DNA from 4 places in the Desulfomicrobium escambiense DSM 10707 genome. Region 2 is predicted to be linked to each of the others. Evidence: predicted binding sites of a transcription regulator. Region 2 holds the regulator's gene; each other region holds the start of a gene.
What was found. The regulator sigma-54, encoded in region 2, starts transcription at its own class of promoters, with help from an activator protein. The targets are predictions, from matches to a motif close to CTGGCACGGNNNNTGCTT.
Positions count from the first base shown of each region.

Region 1: G394_RS20130 (periplasmic heavy metal sensor) is a predicted target of sigma-54. The motif match lies at 2,146-2,163, and genes of this name have one in related genera.
Region 3: G394_RS0103985 (YeiH family protein) is a predicted target of sigma-54. The motif match lies at 2,621-2,638, and genes of this name have one in related genera.
Region 4: modB (molybdate ABC transporter permease subunit) is a predicted target of sigma-54. The motif match lies at 2,045-2,062, and genes of this name have one in related genera.

Region 1 covers NZ_AUAR01000007.1:120,196-125,258, forward strand. The annotation lists gene G394_RS0108240 (sigma-54-dependent transcriptional regulator) at 1-150, opposite strand, end outside; gene zraS (two-component system sensor histidine kinase ZraS) at 147-1,508, opposite strand; gene G394_RS0108250 (nucleotide pyrophosphohydrolase) at 1,681-2,022, shown strand; gene G394_RS20130 (periplasmic heavy metal sensor) at 2,208-2,771, shown strand; gene G394_RS18505 (YgiQ family radical SAM protein) at 2,883-4,739, shown strand.
Region 2 covers NZ_AUAR01000027.1:13,607-18,669, forward strand. The annotation lists gene G394_RS0115370 (PTS sugar transporter subunit IIB) at 86-550, opposite strand; gene G394_RS0115375 (PTS sugar transporter subunit IIA) at 553-963, opposite strand; gene rapZ (RNase adapter RapZ) at 981-1,868, opposite strand; gene G394_RS0115385 (PTS sugar transporter subunit IIA) at 1,891-2,340, opposite strand; gene hpf (ribosome hibernation-promoting factor, HPF/YfiA family) at 2,345-2,887, opposite strand; gene rpoN (RNA polymerase factor sigma-54) at 2,954-4,384, opposite strand; gene lptB (LPS export ABC transporter ATP-binding protein) at 4,497-5,063, opposite strand, start outside.
Region 3 covers NZ_AUAR01000003.1:167,126-172,188, reverse strand. The annotation lists gene G394_RS0104000 (tetratricopeptide repeat protein) at 1-276, shown strand, start outside; gene G394_RS0103995 (alpha/beta fold hydrolase family protein) at 379-1,674, shown strand; gene G394_RS0103990 (MlaA family lipoprotein) at 1,683-2,435, shown strand; gene G394_RS0103985 (YeiH family protein) at 2,707-4,449, shown strand; gene G394_RS0103980 (hypothetical protein) at 4,502-4,735, shown strand; gene G394_RS0103975 (ATP-binding protein) at 4,921-5,063, shown strand, end outside.
Region 4 covers NZ_AUAR01000001.1:261,429-266,491, reverse strand. The annotation lists gene fdnG (formate dehydrogenase-N subunit alpha) at 1-1,682, opposite strand, end outside; gene modB (molybdate ABC transporter permease subunit) at 2,107-2,778, shown strand; gene G394_RS0101155 (ABC transporter ATP-binding protein) at 2,775-3,590, shown strand; gene G394_RS17450 (ATP-binding cassette domain-containing protein) at 3,709-4,404, shown strand; gene modA (molybdate ABC transporter substrate-binding protein) at 4,414-5,063, shown strand, end outside.

The sequences.
Region 1 (5,063 bases), on a different contig from region 2:
GATGGCGTCGTAGGCCTTGCCGCGGACCATGTCGACGGCATCCGAACCGTCGGGGGCCGTCTCGACCTCGTACCCCCAGCTTTCGAGCATGGCCGTGAGCATGGTCAGGTGGGCCCGGTCGTCGTCGACCACGAGAATGCGCGCCTTCATCGTTTTTCTCCTCGTTTCGGCAGATCCAACGTCACCTCGGTCCCGCGACCGGGTTCCGAGACGATGCGCACGCGGCCGCCGTGAGCCTCGACGACGGTCCGCACCGTGGCCAGCCCAAGCCCCGTGCCCTGGTTCTTGGTGGTGAAATAGGGGTCGAAGACCCGGTCCAGGTCCTCGCGCGGGATGCCGGAGCCCGTGTCGGCCACGCGCAGTTCCAGGCGGTCCCGCACGGCCTGGGCCGAAACGCTCAGAGTCCCGCCGTCCGGCATGGCCTGGATGGCGTTCAACAACAAGTTCAAGACGGCTTGCAGCATGCGGTCCGCGTCCAGCACAACCGGGCCGACGTCTCCGAAACGCGTCTGCACGGCGATGCCCCGGGAACGGCAATCGTCCTCCACAAGCCTGAGGGCATGGGTCAGCAGGACCGCAGGGACCGTGCCGGCCAGCCGCAGCTCCGACGGACGCGTCAGTTCCAACAGCTCCGAAACGACGCGGTTCAGCCGGTCCGCCTCGCCGATCATGACCTCGGCCAGATCATGGTCCTTGGAGCCGGGTTCGAACTTGGTCCGGAAATACGTGGCGAAGCCCTTGATGGAGCTCAAGGGGTTGCGGATCTCGTGCGCCACGCCCGAGGCCAGGGTGCCCATGGCGGCCAGGCGTTCCTGGCGGACCACCTCGGCCTGCAGGGCGGCCACCTTGCGCCTCCAGGAAAGCGAGGCGCCGCCGGCGAAGACAAGGGTCAATCCCAGCCCTGCAGCCATGGCCAGGGTCAGGATGTCCTTGCGCGCGGCCTGCAAATAGAGGGCGGCGTCCAGCCCCACTGCGATGACGACGCGTCCCTCCGGCTGCGCTTCCGGGGAGTGCATGCCCCCGTGCATGGAATTGCGTATCGGTCGACGGGGCGGCCGCGACAGGCGGTAGACCACAAAGACCGGCTCACGGCCTTCGCGCACGACACGCCAGGAGGGATCTTCCGAGACGGGCAGCGCCGACAGGACCGTAGCCGGTGCGGCCGCCCCGTCCTCGGCCTCGCTCAGGCTCTCGATGCTGCCGTTTTCGTCGATGACGGCCACAAAGCGCAGGTCGCCCTCGCGGACCATCTCGTCCATCAGCCCGCGCAGGCGGAACTGCCGCCCCTCCATGCCGCGCATGCCCATGCGCCGGCCGGCCTCGACGGCGCGGATGAGGGTCTCCCCCTGGGTGGTCAGGATGCGGGCGATGGTCCGCTGCTCCCGCGCCCGGCCCTGAACCGCGATCCAGATGAGAATAAGGGCCGCGGCGACGGCCAGGATGATCAGGGCCCGTCGGTAGCCGGAGGGCACGGCCGTGCCCGTGGATTTCGTATGTGTGGCGTCCATGATGCCTCGCGCGGGACGTGGAACGGATGTTCCCGTAGGTTCCCGCGGTGTTGGTGTGAAAGGAAAGGTACCAGTGAAGGGAATGCATAGCAATTTCCCTGCCCGAGCGCCCAGGCCAAACCGCGTTGCCAGGCCGGGCGGTATTTCGTAGGCGTGAGAAAAAGGAGGGGCAATGCAGCTTCGCGAACTTCAGGACGACATCGACGCATGGGTCAGGACCTACGGGGTCCGCTATTTTTCCGAACTGACCAACCTCGGCATCCTCATGGAGGAAGTCGGTGAAGTGGCCCGGATCATGACCCGGCGCTACGGGGATCAGAGTTTCAAGGGGACCGAGAAGAACGATCTGGCCGACGAACTGGCAGACGTGCTCTTCGTGCTGACCTGCATCGCCAACCAGACCGGCGTGGACCTGACCGAAGCCGTGCGCTCCAATCTGGAGAAGAAGACCAGACGCGACAAGGATCGGCATTGGAACAACCCCAAGCTGACCCGCGGCACGGATGGTCAATAACTGACCAGGCGGCATGGCGGGCCTGATCAGTTTCTATCCGCCGGGACGTCCCGAATCCTGCCCGAACACCGATCTGAAAAAATAAACCAATTCAATTCAGCGAGTTAAACATAAGAAAACAACTTGGCACGGCCCTTGATATTCTCTGTGCACAAACGATGTCACATCAACCACCGGAGGATATCATGAAAAGAACGAGCATCATCGCAACGCTGGCCATCGTCGGCATCATCGCCGTCAGTTCCCTCGGCTTCGCCGGCCCCATGCGCGGCATGGGCGGACGCGGCGACTGCCAGGCCCTGGACCGCAACCCGGCCGTGGCCCAGCTGACCCAGGAAAAGCAGGATCTGCTGAAGGCCATCCTGGACGAGCATCGCAAGGAAACCCAGCCCCTGCGCGATACCATGTGGGAGAAGCGCACTCTGCTGAAGGCCCTTTCGGGCAACCCCAACACCAAGCCCGAAGCGATCACCGCCCTGGTGCGCGAAATGGGCGACCTGCGAGGCCAGCTCCACGCCAAGCGTGACGCCCTGGAAGCCCGCGTGCAGAAGGAAGTGGGCATCAACCTGCCCATGGGCTTCGGCCACCGCGACGGACATCGCGGCATGGGCGGACGCGGCCAAGGCGACTTCGGGCCCCGCGGCATGGGCGGATACGGCCAGAACGACTTCGGGCCTCGCGGCATGGGCGGCTTCGCCCCCTGCACGGCGAACCCGGACAATTCCGGCCCGGACGGCGACAACATCTAACCCCGCGCATCCCGCCCGGCACGGCGCCATCGCCCCTCTCCCTCCGGCGGCCTTCGGGCCGCCTTTTTTTGTCCTTGCCCCACGCTCCCGGGCAGCCTATAGCCCCGAACCATGAGCCTTTTCACACGCCCCACCCTGGCCCAGCCCCCCTTCCTGCCCATGACCCGTACTGAAATGGAACGTCTGGGCTGGGACGAGCTCGACGTGCTTCTGGTCAGCGGCGACGCCTACGTCGACCACCCGTCCTTCGCCATGGCGCTCCTGGGCCGGACCCTCGTGGCCCACGGCCTGCGCACCGGCATCGTCACCCAGCCGCGCTGGGAAGGACCCGAGGACCTGACCGCCATGGGCCGGCCACGCCTCTTCGCCGGGGTCTCGGCGGGTGCCATCGACTCCATGCTGGCCCACTACACGGCCTTCCGCAAGAAGCGCTCCGAAGACGCCTACACCCCGGGCGGGATGGCCGGGGCGCGACCCAACAGGGCGTGCATCGTCTACACCAACCTCCTGCGCCGGGCCTTCCCCGGGCTGACGGTGGTCCTGGGCGGCATCGAGGCCTCCCTGCGGCGCATCACGCACTACGATTTCTGGACCGACGCCCTGCGCAAGCCCATCATCCTCGACGCCAAGGCCGATGCCGTGGTCTACGGCATGGGCGAGCGGGCCCTCATCGACATCGCCCTACGGCTGGAGAGAGGTTCGGATCTGACGGGTATTCCCGGCACCGTGACCGCGCCGACGGGCGCGGCCGCCGATGCCATCGAAGCGGCCATCCTCTTCCCCTGCCACGAGGAAATCGTGGCCGACCCGAAGCTCCTCATGCGCGCCACCCTGCTCATGGAAAAGCAGGTCCACGACGGGACGGACCGGGCCGCCCAGCGTGCGGGCGACCGCGTCGTCGTGGTCGAGCCGCCGGCGCAGCGCCTGGCCACGTCGGAGATGGACCGTCTCTACGCCCTGCCCTTCGCCCGCACCGCCCACCCATCCTACGACAAGCCGATCCCGGCCGAGGAGATGATCCGAGACTCCGTGACAAGCCACCGCGGCTGCGGCGGCGGGTGCTCCTTCTGCACGCTGGCCCTGCACCAAGGCCGGCGCATCGCCTCGCGCAGCAGCGCCTCCATCGAGGACGAGGTCAGGCGCATGGCCCAACGCCCCGGTTTCCGGGGGCAGATCACCGACGTGGGCGGTCCCAGCGCCAACATGTGGGGGGCCGAGTGCGCCAAGGACGACAAGCCCTGCAAACGCGCCAGCTGCATGACGCCCACGGTCTGCCCCCATTTCCGCATGGACCAGAAGGCCCACCTGGACCTTCTGCGCCGGCTGCGCAAGATGCCCGGCGTGAAGGGGGTGCGCGTGGCCAGCGGCGTGCGCTTCGACCTGGCCCTGCAGGACATGCCCGCCCTGCAGGGGTACCTGCGCGAATTCGTCGGCGGCCAGCTCAAGATCGCTCCCGAACACGTCTGCGACAACGTGCTGCGCCTGATGCGCAAGCCCGGCATCCGCGTCTTCGAGGAATTCCTGACGGTTTTCGCCCGCGAATCCGAACGGGCCGGCAAGGAACAGTACGTCATCCCCTACCTCATGAGCGCCTTCCCCGGCACCACCGACGAGGACATGCGCGCCCTCGGGCGCTGGCTCGCAGCTCGCGGCTGGAAACCCCGGCAGGTGCAGTGCTTCATCCCCATCCCCGGCGCTGTGGCCACGGCCATGTTCGTGGCCGGCATCACCCCCGACGGCAAACCCGTCCATGTGGCCCGGACCGACGAGGAGCGGCTGCGCCAGCACCGCATTCTCATGCCGCCCGAGGAGCACAGACCCGCGCGCAAGGGCGCATCCCCGGTCAAGCCACACAACTCGCCGCGCCCCGCCTCCTGCGGCGCCGCCTGTCCGCGCCAGAAACCGAGCGAACGGAATGCATCACCGCAAAAACGCGCGGAAAAATCTGTGCGACGAGTGAAACGCTAGCCCAACCCTCTTTTTTTGCCCCGACCGCACCTGAAGTCGGGGTGAAATTTTTATGGCTGTCTTTTCAAGAAGATAGTTGTCTTTTTATTATTTCCGCTTTAATATCAGGGACAAGTGACATTTCCTGTCTGCCTCCCGCACGGCCTGCGGCCGCGAGATGCGGTTCCACGACGGCCCAATGAATTTTTTTTGGCAAACATGTCCAGAATAACTTCCCAAAGTTCTTGGTTTTTATTATCAAGGTTTCAATTTTCGGGGGGAAAGCCGCACGCGGACCGGACATGGCCAAGGCCGCAGCGGTGTGATGGCAGGGATGGTACATGC
Region 2 (5,063 bases):
GGGTCAGCCAGAGCAGGGCAAAAAAAAACCGCCTCCGGCCAGAATGGTGAAGTCGTGCAGGGTGATCATGACGGTTCCGGGTGGTTCATAGGTTGACCTTTGGCGTGGCCGTGGGCACGCAGCGAAAGTCGATTTCCACGTCGTGGTCCGCGAAATACTTGAGGCAGCTGCGGTCGTCGGGCCCTAGGGCGATATGCTCGCAGACCTGCTCCTTGCCCGGCCCGTAGTGCAGATTGCCGATGTTGACCTGGGAGAAGGACAGCCCTGCCATGTGCGCGGACCTTGCGTCGGCGCAGGTCGAAAACAGCACCATGACGTGCGGTGAGGCGTTCCCCTTGAAGAGGCGTCGCAGCACGTCGGGCGTTTCGGCCACGGTGCAGCAGACGAAGGACACGTCGCTCGGGACGGCCAGGCTCATGATTTCCTGCCTGAGTGCGTCGGAGGCCAGGTCGTCGTTGGCCACCACCAGGGTCTTGGCCCGGATGTGCGGCAGCCAGGCCTCGATGACCTGACCGTGGACCAGTCGGTTGTCGATGCGGAACCAGAGCACGCCTAGGCCTCGCCGATCTTGCGGGTCAGCACCTCGCCCGCGAGCACGATGCCCTGGATGCCTGCGTTTTTGGCATTCTGGGCCAACTGGGTCAGCTCCTGGTCGCGCATGCCGAGGATGCGCAGCAGCATGGGCAGGTTGACGCCGGTCAGGACGTCGACCTTGCCGGGCTGGAGCAGGGACAGGCTGATGTTGGACGGCGTGCCGCCGAACATGTCGGTCAGGATGATCACGCCTTCGCCCGTCTCCATCCGTTTGACGGCGCTTTTCAGGTCCGTCAGCAGGGTGGCCATGTCCACCGCGCCTTCCACCGCCAGGTGGGCGCATTGTTCCTGCGGCCCCAGGATGGTCTGGGCAGCCTCCAGCAGATGCTGGCCGAACTGGCCATGGGTCACCAGAATCACTCCAACCATTCTTCCTCCAGAAAGCGTTATCCGAGACTGAAATGTCGATGCTCCACCGAGACGGTGTACCCGCACGCCCTCAGGTGGGCAAGCACGGCTTCGGTCACGGCCACGGAGCGGTGCCTGCCGCCGGTGCAGCCGAAGGCCATGGTCAGGCGGTAGCGCCCTTCCCTGGCGTAGAGGGGCACGGTGAAGTCGAGAAATTCCAGGAGCCTCTTCAGGTACTCCCGGCCGGGTTCGCCGTCCAGGACGTAGCGGGCGATGGCTTCATCCTGTCCGGACAGGGGGCGCAGGTCCTCGACGAAATAGGGGTTTGGCAGGAAACGCAGGTCCATGACCGTGTCGGCCTCGGCCGGGGCCCCGTACTTGAAGCCGAAGGAGATGAGGTGCACGCGCATGCCCTGGCTCTGGCTGGCGATGCTCGCCCACTTGTCCTGGATGACGCGGCGCAGGTCGTGGACCGAGTAGTGGGACGTGTCGACGACCAGGTCGGCTTGGTTGCGGATGGGCTCCAGAATCTCCCGTTCCCGGTCCAGGGCGGCTTCCAGGCCCAGATTGCCCGTGGCCAGGGGGTGGGGCCGGCGCGTGGTGGCGTAGCGGCGCAGCAGAACCTGGTCCGAGGAGTCCGTGAAGAGGATGGTCGGGCGCACCGACAGCTTCTCCATGTCCTGCAGCACTTCACGCCACTGCCCGGCGAAGTCGGGCTGGCGCAGGTCCATGCCCATGGCCAGGCCCGGGTAGTCCTTGGACGGGGACGAGAAGAACAGCTCGATCAGGGCCGGGGCCATGCGGGCAGGCAGACCGTCCACGCAGAAGAAGCCCATGTCCTCGAAGACGCGCAGGGCCGTGCTCTTGCCGGAGCCCGACATGCCCGAGACGATGACGACGTTTTTGAGTTCGCTGCGTTTTTCCATGTGGGCGTGCCCTGCGCGGTTTTCAGACGGACTGCAGCAGCCGCCACAGGCTTTCGCCGTCGGCGGCGTCGGAAAAAGCCTGACGGAAGCCGGTGTCCTTGAGCAGGCGCGAGATTGTGGCCAGGATCTTCAGGTGCAGGCCCACCACGTTGGAGGGGGCCAGGACCGTGAAGAAGATGGTGGCCGGCTTGTGGTCCAGGCTGGCGAAATCGACGCCCTCGCGGCTGCGGCCCACGATGACCATGACCTGGCCGAGGCTGTCCAGCTTCCCGTGGGGGATGGCGATGCCGTCGCCGATGCCCGTGGTGCCGAGCAGTTCTCGGTCCATGAGCACCTGGGCCACGCGATTGGCGTCCACGCCGGGAAATTTGGCCGGAAGCGACGAAACGAGTTCGGCCAGGACCTCCTTCTTGGTCCTGGCCGAAAGGTCGGGAATGATCAGGTCCTTGTCCAGATATTCGGCAAGCTTCATGCCCTTATACCCCAGGGTCGATGAGGCCGAAGTCGCCGGTCTTGCGGCGGTAGATGACATTGACGCGTTCGTTCTCGGCGTTCAGGAAGACGAGGAAGTCGTTCTCCGTCTTGCCGAGCTGCATGGCGGCCTCTTCGACGACCATGGGTTTGGGCTCGAAGTGGTCGGTCTGCTGGATGCTCTGTCTGCGCTTGCCCGTGGTGTCCTCGTCGAAGCTGATGACGTCCATGCGCACGGTCTCGCCACCGGCCTTGCGCTTGCTCTTGTCCTTGTCGCGGATCTTGCGCATCTGGGCCTCGAGCTTGTCCCACACCATGTCCACGGTGGAGTACATGTCCTCGCTGTCCTCGCGGGCGGAGATGTGCACGTTCTTGCCGGTCAGGACGACGTCGGCGATATGGCGGAATTTCTCGACTTCGAGATTGACCTGCAGTTCGGCGTCAGGGGTGCCGGCCATGAATTTGCCGAGCTTGCCGAAACGGTCCTTGGCGTACTTGCGCAGGTGGTCGGAAGGGTCGAAGTTCTTGAAGTTGAAGACAATCCTCATGGAATCCTCCTCGTCAGTTGAGGGTCAACCCCGCGTCTTCCCCGAAGGGCGGCGAAGGGTGGGATATCAAAACACCTGCTTGCGCTTGGATGAGGACTCGATGCCCAGAACGGCGCGGTATTTGGCCACCGTGCGGCGGGCGATGTTCACATCCAGCTTCTCCTTGAGCACCGCTGCGATCTTCTCGTCGCTGTAGGGGTGCTTAGGGTCTTCCTCGCTGACCATCTTCTTGATGATGGCCTTGACGGATTCGGAGCCCACCTGGGTGCCGTCGTCCATCTCCAGCGCGGAATTGAAGAAAAATTTCAGCTCAAAGATGCCGTGCGGTGTGGCCACGTACTTGCTCGTGGTGATGCGGCTGACCGTGGACTCGTGCATCTCGATGTCGTCGGCCACGTCCTTGAGGATCAGGGGCTTTAGCTTGGTCACGCCGTGCTCGAAGAAGGCCCGCTGAAACCGCACGATGCTCTCGACCACCTTATACAGGGTTCTCTGCCTTTGGTGCAAGCTCTTCATGAGCCACATGGCCGAACGCATCTTGTCGTGCAGGTACTCCCGGTCCGGGCCCTTCACCGCCAAGTTCGTGTCTTCCATGTAGTAGGGGCTCAGCTGCAGCTTGGGCAGGCCGTCGTCGTTCATGACGATGACGAAATCGCCTTCGTACTCGTAGACGAAGACGTCGGGGCTGACGAAAACGGTGTTGTCGCTGCCGTAGCTCGCGCCGGGCATGGGGTCCAGGGTCTGGATGATGTCCAGGTAGGCCTTCAGGTCCTCCATCTGGATCTTGAACTTGCGCAGGAGCGGCTTGTAGCGGCGCTTCTCGATGTCTTCCAGGTGCTCGTCGACCAGGGAGATGAGGATGGGGTCGTCCTGGCCCAAGACCTCCAACTGGATGAGCAGGCACTCCTTGGGGGAACGGGCGGCCACGCCTACCGGGTCGAAGCGCTGCAGTCGGTACAGGACGGACTGGACCAGGGCCAGGGGCGAGAGGGTCTCGGAGGCGATCTCCTCGGCGCTGGTCGTCAGGTAGCCCAGGGAGTCCAGGTTGCCGATGATGGCCTCGCCGATGGCCTCCTCCTCTTCGGTTATGTTGGAGAGGCAGAGCTGCCACAGAAGGTGGCCTTCCAGGGAAGGCTTGCCCGAGAGCCTGGCCTCGTAAGACATCATCTCTTCGAGGGCCTCGGTCTCCTTGAACTGCACCTGCTTGGTCGTACTCGAAAAGTCGCCGAGGTAGTTCTCCCAGTCGGCGTTGCGCATGAGCTCGGCGTCGTCGAAGGACACGTCGGCCCGCTGCTCGGCGGGCGGGGCCTGGGCTTCGACCTCCTCGGAGAGTTCCCGCGGCGCTTCCTCAAGCATCGGATTTTCCAGCAGTTCCTGCTGAACGGCTTCGAGGAGCTCGAATCGGGAGAGCTGAAGCAGCTTGATGGCCTGCTGCAGCTGCGGAGTCATGACCAGCTGCTGCGTCAGCTTGAGGTTCTGTCGAAGTTCAAGGCCCATAGTGTCTCTGTCGTCTACGCGTAAGATGCAGTGTTGTCGTCGGCGGATTCATCCAGCAAAGACTTTGCCACAGAAGGCAGGTCGTGGCAATCCTTGGGAAATCGGCACGCCGCTAAAGGCTGAAACCCTCGCCGAGATAGACCTTGCGCGCCCCGGGGTCGGCGACGATTTCGTCGGGGCTGCCGCTCAGGATGATGCGGCCGTCATACACCAGATAGGCGCGGTCGCAGATCTGCAGGGTCTCGCGCACGTTGTGGTCGGAGATGAGCACGCCGATGCCCTTGGCCTTGAGGCCCTCGATGATGGTCTGGATGTCGTCCACGGCCAGGGGGTCGATGCCGGCGAAGGGTTCGTCCAGCAGGATGAACTTCGGGTCGCGGATCAGGGCGCGGGCGATTTCGAGCCTGCGCCGCTCGCCGCCGGACAGGTAGGCCGCCTGCTGGTCCTGCAGGCGGGTGATGCCCAGTTCATCTAGGAGCCTGTCGGCCGTGCGCTTCTGCTCCTCGGCCGTGCGGCCGGAGTATTCCAGGATGAGCTGCAGGTTCTGGCGCACGGTCAGCTTGCGGAAGATGGAGCTTTCCTGGGGCAGGTAGCTCATGCCCAGGCGGGCGCGCTTGTGCAGGGGCCAGCGGGTGATGTCCACGCCGTCGAGGGTGACCTCGCCGCGGGTGGGCGTGAC
Region 3 (5,063 bases), on a different contig from region 2:
AACATGGGCATGGCCTATTTCCAGGGCAAGGAGCACCTGAAGGCCGTCAAGCAGTTCGAAAAGGCCGTGGCCGCCAGGCCCGAAATCCTGCAGGAGTCCCCGCTCATCCCGTTCAATATCGGCATGGTCTATCTTCAGATGAAGAGGTTCGAGGATGCGGACCGGTACATGCGGGCCGCCCTGCAAAGCGACCCGGAATTTGAGCAGGCCCGGACAGCCCTCGGAAAAATCCGTTCCACGATCGGGCCCGACGGGACCGCCGCCCGGGAATCCTGAACCTCCGTGCACGGACCCCGCCGGCCTGTCCACTGCCGGACTTGCCTCGTCGCAAGCCCGGGGCTAGAAGACCGCAACCTTTTCCTTACGTGGAGGCCCGGCATGCACCGCGTCGTTCTGTTCTGCCTGCTCATCCTGACCGCGGCGTTTTCCGCGCAGGCCTATGACTACCCGTTCACGAACCCTTACGAGGCCACGGTTTTCGGCACGCTGCCGCAGGACGAGTTCGATCTGGCGTCCGTGCGGCCGGCCGGCTTTTCGGATCTGAACCCCCTGCGGGACCTCGGCGCGGTGCGCGGCAGGGAAATGCTCCTGCATGACCGTCCCGTGCCCGAGATCCTGTGGTACGACGACACCCTGCAATACACGCTGGCGCAGCAGCGGGGCAACGCGCCTCTGATGTTCATTCTGGCCGGCACCGGCTCCTCCCACGAGTCGGCCACGTGCAGCTTCCTGCAGCGCGTCTTCCATCGGGCCGGCTTTCACGTGGTCACGCTGTCCTCACCGACCTACCCCAACTTCGTGGTCAGCGCCTCGACCACCCAAGTGCCGGGCTACATCCCCTACGACGTGGCCGACCTCTATCAGGCCATGGACGCCATCGCGGCCCAGATGGGGCGGGACAGGATCACGTCCTTCCACCTCGCCGGCTACAGTCTCGGCGGGACTCAGGCGGCCTTCCTGGCCGAACTGGACACCCGCGAGAAGCGCTTCGGCTTTGAAAAGGTGCTGCTGCTGAATCCGGCCGTGAACCTCATGACTTCGGCCATCCGCCTCGACCATCTGCTGTCCGACAACGTGGCCGACCGGTTCGAGGCCGCGCGCACCGTGGCCGAACTGGTGCGTCAGCTTTCCGAGGCGTACCGGTCCAGCGACCAGGTGAATTTCGGCGACGAGTTCCTCTTCGCCCTGCACCGCAACCGCTCCATCTCCGAGAAGGAACTCAAGATCCTCATCGGCGTGGCCTTCCGCCTGTCGCTGGCGTCCATGGTTTTCACCAGCGACACGTGCACGGGCGCGGGGTACATCGTGCCGCGGGGGCACCGGATCGTGAAGGACGAGTCCCTGGCCCCCTACCTCGATTCGGCCGTGGGCGTGAGCTTCGAGGACTACGTTCGGGAGTACCTGCTGCCCTTTCTGCGGTTCCATGACCCGGCGATCACCGCGGAAAAGGCCGTCGCGGCCTGTAGCCTGGAGGCCATCGGCCCGTTTCTGCGCGGCGCTGGCGGCATCGCCGTCATGACCAACGCCGACGACCCCATCCTGACGCCGGAAAACTTCGCCTTCCTGGAGAACACGTTCGGGTCGCGCCTGACCGTCTTTCCCGCCGGCGGCCATTGCGGCAACCTGCGCTTCAGGGACAATGTGGCGGCCATGCTCGATTTCTTCCGCAAATGAGGCGACCCATGCGCGTTCTTCTCCTTCTTCTTCTCGTCTTGGCCTGCGGCTGCGCCACCACTCCGGAGCACCAGCCCGGTCCTTTCCAGGCGCCCGTGCACCGCGGCCTTTCCGAAGACCCGGAGGTCGAGCGGCTCTTTCTGGTCGAGGACCCCTGGGAGGGGTTCAACCGCTCGATGTATCATTTCAATGCCCAGTTGGACCGCTATGTCTATCTGCCGGTGCTTCGCTTCTACGAGGCGGTCCTGCCGGACAGCGTGCAGCAGGGCGTTTCCAATGTGTTCAATAATTTCAAGGAAATACCGATTTTTGTCAACTCGGTCCTGCAGGGCAACCCCAAGAAGGCCTCGGTTTCGCTCGGGCGTTTCGTCTTCAACACGACCATCGGACTGGGCGGTCTGGTCGATGTGCTGGGCAAGGGCGGCATCCCGCAGGAGAACGAGGATTTCGGGCAGACCCTGGGCGTTTGGGGCGTGCCCTCCGGCCCGTATCTGGTCCTGCCCGTCCTTGGGCCTTCTGGCCTGCGGGACGCCGGGGGCACGGCCTTCGACGCGGTCCTGACCCTCAACCCCGCGGACTTCCTCTTTGACGGCATGGGGTGGGCTGCCCGGGGCACGGCGACCACGGGCGTGTACGGCGTGAAGGCCGTGGACGCTCGGCACCAGGTCAAATTCCGGTACTACGAAACCGGAAGCCCCTTCGAGTACCAGCTGGTGCGCTTCGTCTATGCCAAGAAGCGCGAACTCGACATCGCCAAATAGCCTTCCCGGCCGGCCCCGACGGGTCCGTCGTCGGGGCCGGCACCTTCTTCCCGTATCCATTTCTGCGCTTCAGATGACAGGCGGTGTGCTAACTTGAGTTTGCAGGTGACAAGTCGTGTTTGCGCTTGTCGAGTGCTCTTTGCTTGTAACGTGCTGAAATTGCGAGGCGGTGCCGGATGCGTTTCGTGGCATGGCTTTTGTTAGCTGACGCTTCGAAAAGGTGCCCCCCAGCGGGGATGTATTTGAAACAAGCAAGGAGGAAGAAACACCCATGGCCCAAGACAGCAACGTCGTCATCGATCACGGCAAGAGCCAGTGGTCGGACTTGTGGAAAAAAGAGGACTACCTGGCCATCTGGCTCGGCTTCATCATCATCGTCGTGAGCATCCTGGCGTACACGACTTTCGGCCCCAAGGCCGAGTTCGCCGAAAAGATCGCCGCCGCCAACCAGATTCAGGAAGCTGAACTGGCCAAGGCTCCGTTCAAGACCATCGCCTGGCACAAGGCCCAGGACGACAAGGGCAAGCTCAAGGGCACCGGCACCCCCTTCGGCAAGTTCATGACCCACTGGACCAAGACTCCGGGTTCCTGGAAGACCAATCCCATGGACGCCTTGATCCGCAGCGAGGCCCAGGCTCAGGCCCTGAACGAGAAGGCCATGCCCAAGTATGAAGAGGCCAAGGCCAAGGCCGAGGCCGCGCTGGCCGCTGCCGTGGCCGCCGAGGAAGCCGCCGCCGGCGCGTCCTTCCAGGACAAGGCCCTGAATGATGACGCCTCCGCCAAGATCGGCGAATGGCGTACGGCCCAGAAGGCCGCGGGCGAAGCCAAGTCCAAGGCCGAGAACAAGCCCTACAACTACCTCCCGACCCTGATCGGCCTGTGCGTTTTCCTGGCCGCCATCTTCGGCGTCGGCATCGCCATGATGGGCAAGAGCATGCCCGCCTTCATGCAGGGCTTCACCATCGTCTTCCTGGTGGCCGTGCTGGCCTACATGCTCGGCGGCCAGTCTATCTCCAAGCAGTACGGCTTCGGCGCCGAGGCCTGGGGCGTGGTGCTCGGCATGCTCATCGCCAACACCATCGGTACGCCGAAGTGGGTGCTCCCGGCCTGCGAGGTGGAATTCTTCATCAAGACCGGCCTCGTGCTCCTGGGCGCCGAGGTCCTCTTCAACAAGATCGTGGCCATCGGCATTCCCGGCATCTTCGTGGCCTGGGTCGTGACACCCATCGTCATCGTCGTGACCTACACCTTCGGCCAGACCATCCTGAAGATGCCCTCCAAGACCCTCAACATCGTCATCTCCGCGGACATGTCCGTGTGCGGCACCTCCGCGGCCATCGCCACGGCGGCGGCCTGCCGGGCCAAGAAGGAGGAGCTGACCCTGTCCATCGGCCTGTCTCTGGTCTTCACCGCCATCATGATGATCGCCATGCCGGCCTTCATCAAGGCTGTGGGCATCCCCGAGGTCCTGGGCGGCGCCTGGATGGGCGGCACCATCGACTCCACGGGCGCCGTGGCCGCGGCCGGCGCGTTCCTGGGCCAGAAGGCCATGTACGTAGCCGCGACCATCAAGATGATCCAGAACGTCATGATCGGCGTGACCGCCTTCTGCGTGGCCATCTACTGGGTCACCAAGGTCGAGGCTACCGACTCCGGCCACAGCGTCGGCGCCGGCGAGATCTGGCACCGCTTCCCGAAGTTCGTTCTGGGCTTCATCGGCGCGTCCATCATCTTCTCCATCCTGGACCAGAGCATGGGCAAGGATCTGGGCAATTCCGTCATGGAGTACGGCATCGTGCGCGGCGGGACCAAGCTGCTTCGCGACTGGTTCTTCACCCTGTCCTTCGCGGCCATCGGCCTGTCGACCAACTTCCGTGAGCTGGCCAAGTACTTCAAGGGCGGCAAGCCCCTCATCCTGTACGTCTGCGGCCAGAGCTTCAACCTGGCCCTGACTCTGACCATGGCTTACATCATGTTCTACGTGGTCTTCCCTGAGATCACGGCCAAGATCTAAACATCAATCAGGCAGGGAGGACGCGTCCTCCCTGCCTGTCACAGGATTTGCCATGAACGAGAAAAGCCTGACGGTGCGGCTCAAGAATTTCATCCTGGCCACGGGCACGGCCCTGGCCTTCGTCTACCTCTTCCTGCCCCTGCTGACCAACTCCTGCGGCGTGCTGCACCGCATGTCCGTGTACCTGGACAACAACGGCATCGACCCGACCCGGTACTATTACACCGACGTGGAGCAGGTGAAGGAAGGGGAGGAATACCTGCGCTTCGCCCTCGAAGAGAAATAGCGGGGCCCTCGCCCCGCTCCGGGGGCGGCCCTTTTCGCGCGTCTTGATCGGGAGGCGCTTCCATCCTATTGCAGTCCCGTACGCTTCGATGGAGGGGCGCCGCGACGTCAGGGCGGTCCGCCTCGGCACCCCATCCCGAAGCCTTTTTCCCGCGCTGCGGGCTCCGCTTCATCCCAGGCCAGGACATGCACATCCCCAAGCCGTCAAAGATCCAGACCAAGTTCATCTCCGGGCTTCTCGTGGCCTCGATCATTCTGGGCATCGCCTTTTCCGTGGGGTTCTACGTGCATATGAAGAACGTCCTGGAGGAGGAGGTGCGGGACAAGGC
Region 4 (5,063 bases), on a different contig from region 2:
GTGTTGGGGAAGCTCATGGCCGGGTTATGGCCGAAGATGACGCCGCCCTTCATCTTGCCGGCATACATGCGGTCGAACATGAACATGCTCGAGTACTTCACGCCCGGTTCGAGCTTGGGCAGCAGGTCGTAGCAGAAACCGTTCTCGGGGGTGGCGTTGTCGCCGAACCAGCCCTTGAGCAGGCTGACCATGTACTTGGGCCGGTTCTGCCACCAGTTGACGCTCTTCGGGTCCTTGGTGACCGGGGTGTTGCCCTTCAGGTAGTCTTCCAGGGTCGGCCAGGCCGTCGTCGGCGTGTTGTTGTAGCCAGGAATGATGTGCCACAGCAGGGCGTGGTCCGTGGAGCCCTGGACATTGGGCTCGCCGCGCAGGGCGTTGACGCCGCCGCCGGCCACGCCGATGTTGCCCAGCAGGAGCTGGATCATGCAGCCAAGGCGGATGTTCTGCACGCCGACGGAGTGCTGGGTCCAGCCCAGGGCGTACATCATGGTGCCGGCCTTGTCGGGCTTGCCCGTGGCCGAAAAGGCTTCATAGACCTTGAGCAGGTTTTCCTTGGACACACCGGTGATGGAGGAAACCTTGTCCAGATCGTAGCGCTCGTAGTGCTTCTTCAGCAGCTGGTATACGCAGCGCGGGTCCTTGAGGGTCTTGTCGCGCTTGGACACACCGTTTTCGTCTTTGGCGAAGGCCCACTTCTTCTGGTCGTATTTCTTCGTTTTCGGATCGAAGCCCGAGAAGAGGCCGTCTTCGAACTTGTAGTCGTCGCCGACGATGAAGGAGGCGTTGGTGTATTCGGTGACGTAGTCCTTCTGGATGAGGTCCTTCTCCAGGATGTACTTCACCATGCCGCCCAGGAAGGCGATGTCGGTTCCGCTGCGCAGCGGAACGTGATGACAGCTGCGGGCCGAGGTGCGCGAGAACTTGGGATCCACGTGGATCACCTGCGCCCCCGCGTCCTTGGCCTTCAACACCCATTTAAAGGAAATGGGATGGTGCTCGGCAGCATTGCTGCCCATGATCAGAATAGCATTGGCGTTCTTGATGTCGATCCAGTGCTGGGTCATCGCGCCGCGTCCGAACGACTCTGCCAGAGCCGGTACAGTCGGAGCGTGTCAGACTCGGGCCTGATGGTCGATGTATACGCCTCCCAACGCCCTGCACATCTGGTGCGTGACGGCGCATTCCTCGTTGTCCATCTGGGAGGTGCCCAGCTGGAAGTACGTTTCCCAGCGGTTCACCGTCTGTCCCTTGTCATTCTTCTGAACGAAATCCTTGTCGCGCGTTTCCTTGATCTTGTGCGCGATCTTGTCGAGCATCCAGTCCCAGTCCTTCTCTTCCCACTTGGCGCTGCCGGGAGCCCTGTATCTGGGCTTCAGGACGCGGTGGTCACTGACGTGCATCTGGTAGAACGCCGCGCCTTTGGGGCACAGGGCGCCTTCACTGATGGGATAGTCCGCATTGCCTTCGGAACTGATAATCTTTCCGTCCTTAACGTGCATGATGATCTCGCATCCGCAGGAGCAGAAGCCACAGACCGTCAGGACCTCCTTCGCCCCTTCGATCTTCAGGGCCTTCGCGTACGCGTAGGCGGGCTTCAGATCGAACCCCAGTTGCCCCAGGGACATGGCTGCAACGCCCGCCCCGGTGATTTTCATGAACCCTCGCCGTGAAAACGTAGCCATCAAAACCTCCATGGTTCCATGTTTCCGCACCCTTCACTCCCTCTTCACAAAGTGGGTAGCGGATGCGGGGCTGATGGCTACATAACATTTGAATCAATATTTTCAATATGTTATAAAAAACACATATGACTCGATTGCACTAGACGACGACTCGGCGCACATCTTCCCACAATTCAGTCTGAACCGACATTTGTGTTATCACCGACACACTGCAACGCAACGCCATGAAAAGGGTGGCGGGAACATTTCCCGCGACCCGCGGTCACGCTCTTGGGCAGAACCGTGACCGCATTGCCTTCAACGGCCCGGAAAACCTAGGTTCGGACGCAACCGGACCGGCCGGCGCGGACGCCCCAGCCCAGTAGGCCCGATTGTTGCTTCTCCACGTGAAGAGCCTTCGGCACGAAATCTTCAAGGAATCTCGATGGACACGACCTTTCTCTTCCCGGTGCAGCTCAGCCTGCGCGTGGCTGCCCTGGCCACCCTGACCTCCCTGATCTTCGGGGTCGTCCTGGGCTGGGTCTTTCACCGTTGCCGCTTTCCCGGCCGGGAACTGGTCGACGCCATTCTGAGCCTGCCCATGGTCCTGCCGCCCACGGTCCTGGGCTACTACCTCATCGTCCTGCTGGGCCGAAACGGGTTTTTGGGGCGCTGGTTGCAGGACGCCTTCGGGGTGACGCTCATCTTCACCTGGCAGGGGGCCGTCATCGCCGCCGCCGTGGTCTCCTTCCCCCTCATCTTCAAGTCCGCCCGCGCCGCACTGGACGGCGTGGAGCGCAAGTACGAGGACGCGGCCCGGACCATGGGCTACCCCGAGTGGCGCGTCTTCCTGCAGGTCTGCCTGCCCCTGGCCGGGCGCGGCATCCTGGCGGGCACCATGCTGGCCTTCGCTCGGGCCATGGGCGAGTTCGGGGCCACGCTCATGATCGCGGGCAACCTGCCCGGCCGCACCCAGACCCTGTCCCTGGCCGTGTACAGCGCCACCCAGGCCGGCCAGGACAGCCTGGCGGCGCAGCTCGTGCTGGTCATTTCCGTGCTGTGCACCCTCATCCTCTGGGTCTCGGGGCGACTGCTGACCCCGAAATGGCAGGCATGAACATGTTCTTCATCAGCCGCACCGAGACCTCGCACGCCTCTTCGGCCCCAACGACAACGTCCCCGACCGTGACCTGCGACATCGAGGCCCGTGTCTGCGCACCCGGGGCGGAGTTTTGCCTGCAGGCCAAATTCGAGGCATCATCACGGCGCATCGCCCTATTCGGCCCCTCGGGCTCGGGCAAGAGCCTGACGCTCATGGCCCTGGCCGGGCTGCTCAAACTCCGGATCGGACGCATCGAGGTCCGGGGCCGGACCTTCTTCGACGCCGCCTCCGGCCTGAACGTGCCGGCCCGCAGGCGCAACGTCGGCATCGTCTTCCAGGACTACGCCCTCTTCCCGCACCTGACCGTGCGCGAGAACGTGTCCTTCGGTCTGAAACCCTTCCTCGGCCCCCTGAAGCCCGCCCACCGGCGGCGCGTCGACGAGCTGCTGGAACTGTGCGGCTTGGGCGATCTGGCCGGACAGCGCCCGAACCAGATCTCCGGCGGCCAGCGCCAGCGCACGGCCCTGGCTAGGGCCCTGGCCACGGAACCGGACCTCCTTCTCCTGGACGAGCCCTTCACCGCCCTGGACCAGCCCCTGCGCGAGCGCATGCGCGCCGAGCTCTTCGCCATCCTGGAGCGCTTCGACATGCCCATGGTCATGGTCAGCCACGACCTCGACGACGTGGACCACTTCGCCCAGACCCTGGTGGCCTTCGGACGCGGCCGGGTCCTGGACGTGGTCGACTACGAGACGCGCCGCAGGACGGAGTCCGCCCGACAGATTCTCGACCCTCTCTTTCTGGCCGCCCAGACGCAGACCGTCTGAACGGTCACGCTTCCCTCCCCTTCCGTGACCTCGTTGCAGGGCGCAACCTTTTCCCTTTAACCCAGAGGGAAATACGGTCCGATTCCATCACCCCGGACCGACAAGCCCGGAGCATCGCATGGGACTCTGCATCCAGCTACGCAAACGTCTGCCGCATTTCGACCTGCGCCTCGAACTGTCCTGCGCACGGGGAGAGCTGACGGCCATCGTCGGCCCCTCGGGCGCGGGAAAAAGCACCCTCATCCGGCTCGTGGCCGGTCTGGAAACTCCGGACTGGGGGCGCATCGAGCTCGGCGGCAGGGTGTTTTTCGACAAGGCTGCCGGAACGGACATGCCGACGCGCAAACGGCGCATCGGCATGGTCTTCCAGGACTACCCCCTCTTCTCCCACCTGACCGTCGAGAAAAACGTCGCCTTCTCCTGTCCCGACAAAGCCATGGTCGACACGTTGCTGACCCGCTTCGGAATCCGGCGCCTGGCCCGCCGCAAGCCCGAAGCCATCTCCGGCGGCGAGCGCCAGCGTGCGGCCATGTGCCAGGCCCTGGCCAGCAGCCCCGACATCCTGCTGCTGGATGAACCCTTCTCGGCCCTGGACGCGCCCACGCGCAAGGACCTGCGCCGCGAACTCCTGCACCTGACCGCAAGCCTGAATATCCCCGTGCTGCTGGTCACCCACGACCTGCACGAAGCCTCTGAGCTGGGCGACTCCATCTTTCCCATGACCGACGGCCGCCATGACCCCGAATGGCTCACGGGAGCCATCGCAGGGGCGAGGCATGCCGCCGGCCGTCTTTCAACCCGCGTCTGCGCATAAGGACCCGACATGAAAAAAACGCTGCTGACCCTCCTGCTCCTCCTCCTCGCCCTCCCCGCCCAGGCCGGCGACACCCTGCTCATCGCGTCCGGCGCCGGCTACAAGCCCGTTGTGGACGCCCTGGCCGACGCGTACGCGAAAAAGTCCGGGGCGACGGTGGAGCGCATCTACGGCAACATGGGCCAGGTCATCGGCCAGGCAAAGACCAGCGGCAAGGTGGACCTGCTCATCGGCGAGGAAGGCTTCCTGCGCGCCGCCTCCCTGCCCCTTGCCGAGAGCGCCGCCCTCGGCAGGGGACGCCTCGTCCTGGCCTGGCCCAAGGGCAAGGACGAACCGGCCGATCTGAAGTCCCCGGCCGTGGCGCGCATCGCCATGCCCGACCCGGAGCGGGCCATCTACGGCAAGGCCGCCGCCCAGTACCTGGACGCAAGCGGCCTGCGCGAGCCCCTCAAGGACAAGCTCCTGGTCGTGGGCACCGTGCCGCAGGTCTTCACCTATCTGGCCACGGGCGAGGTCGACGCCGGGTTCATGAACCTGACCCAGGCTTTGGCCGCTCCTGACCAGATCGGCGGGTACAGGGAGATGGACGAGAAGCTCTACAAGCCCGTGTCCATCGCCTGCATCCGGATGGAAAACTCCCCGTCCCCCGACGCCGCCCG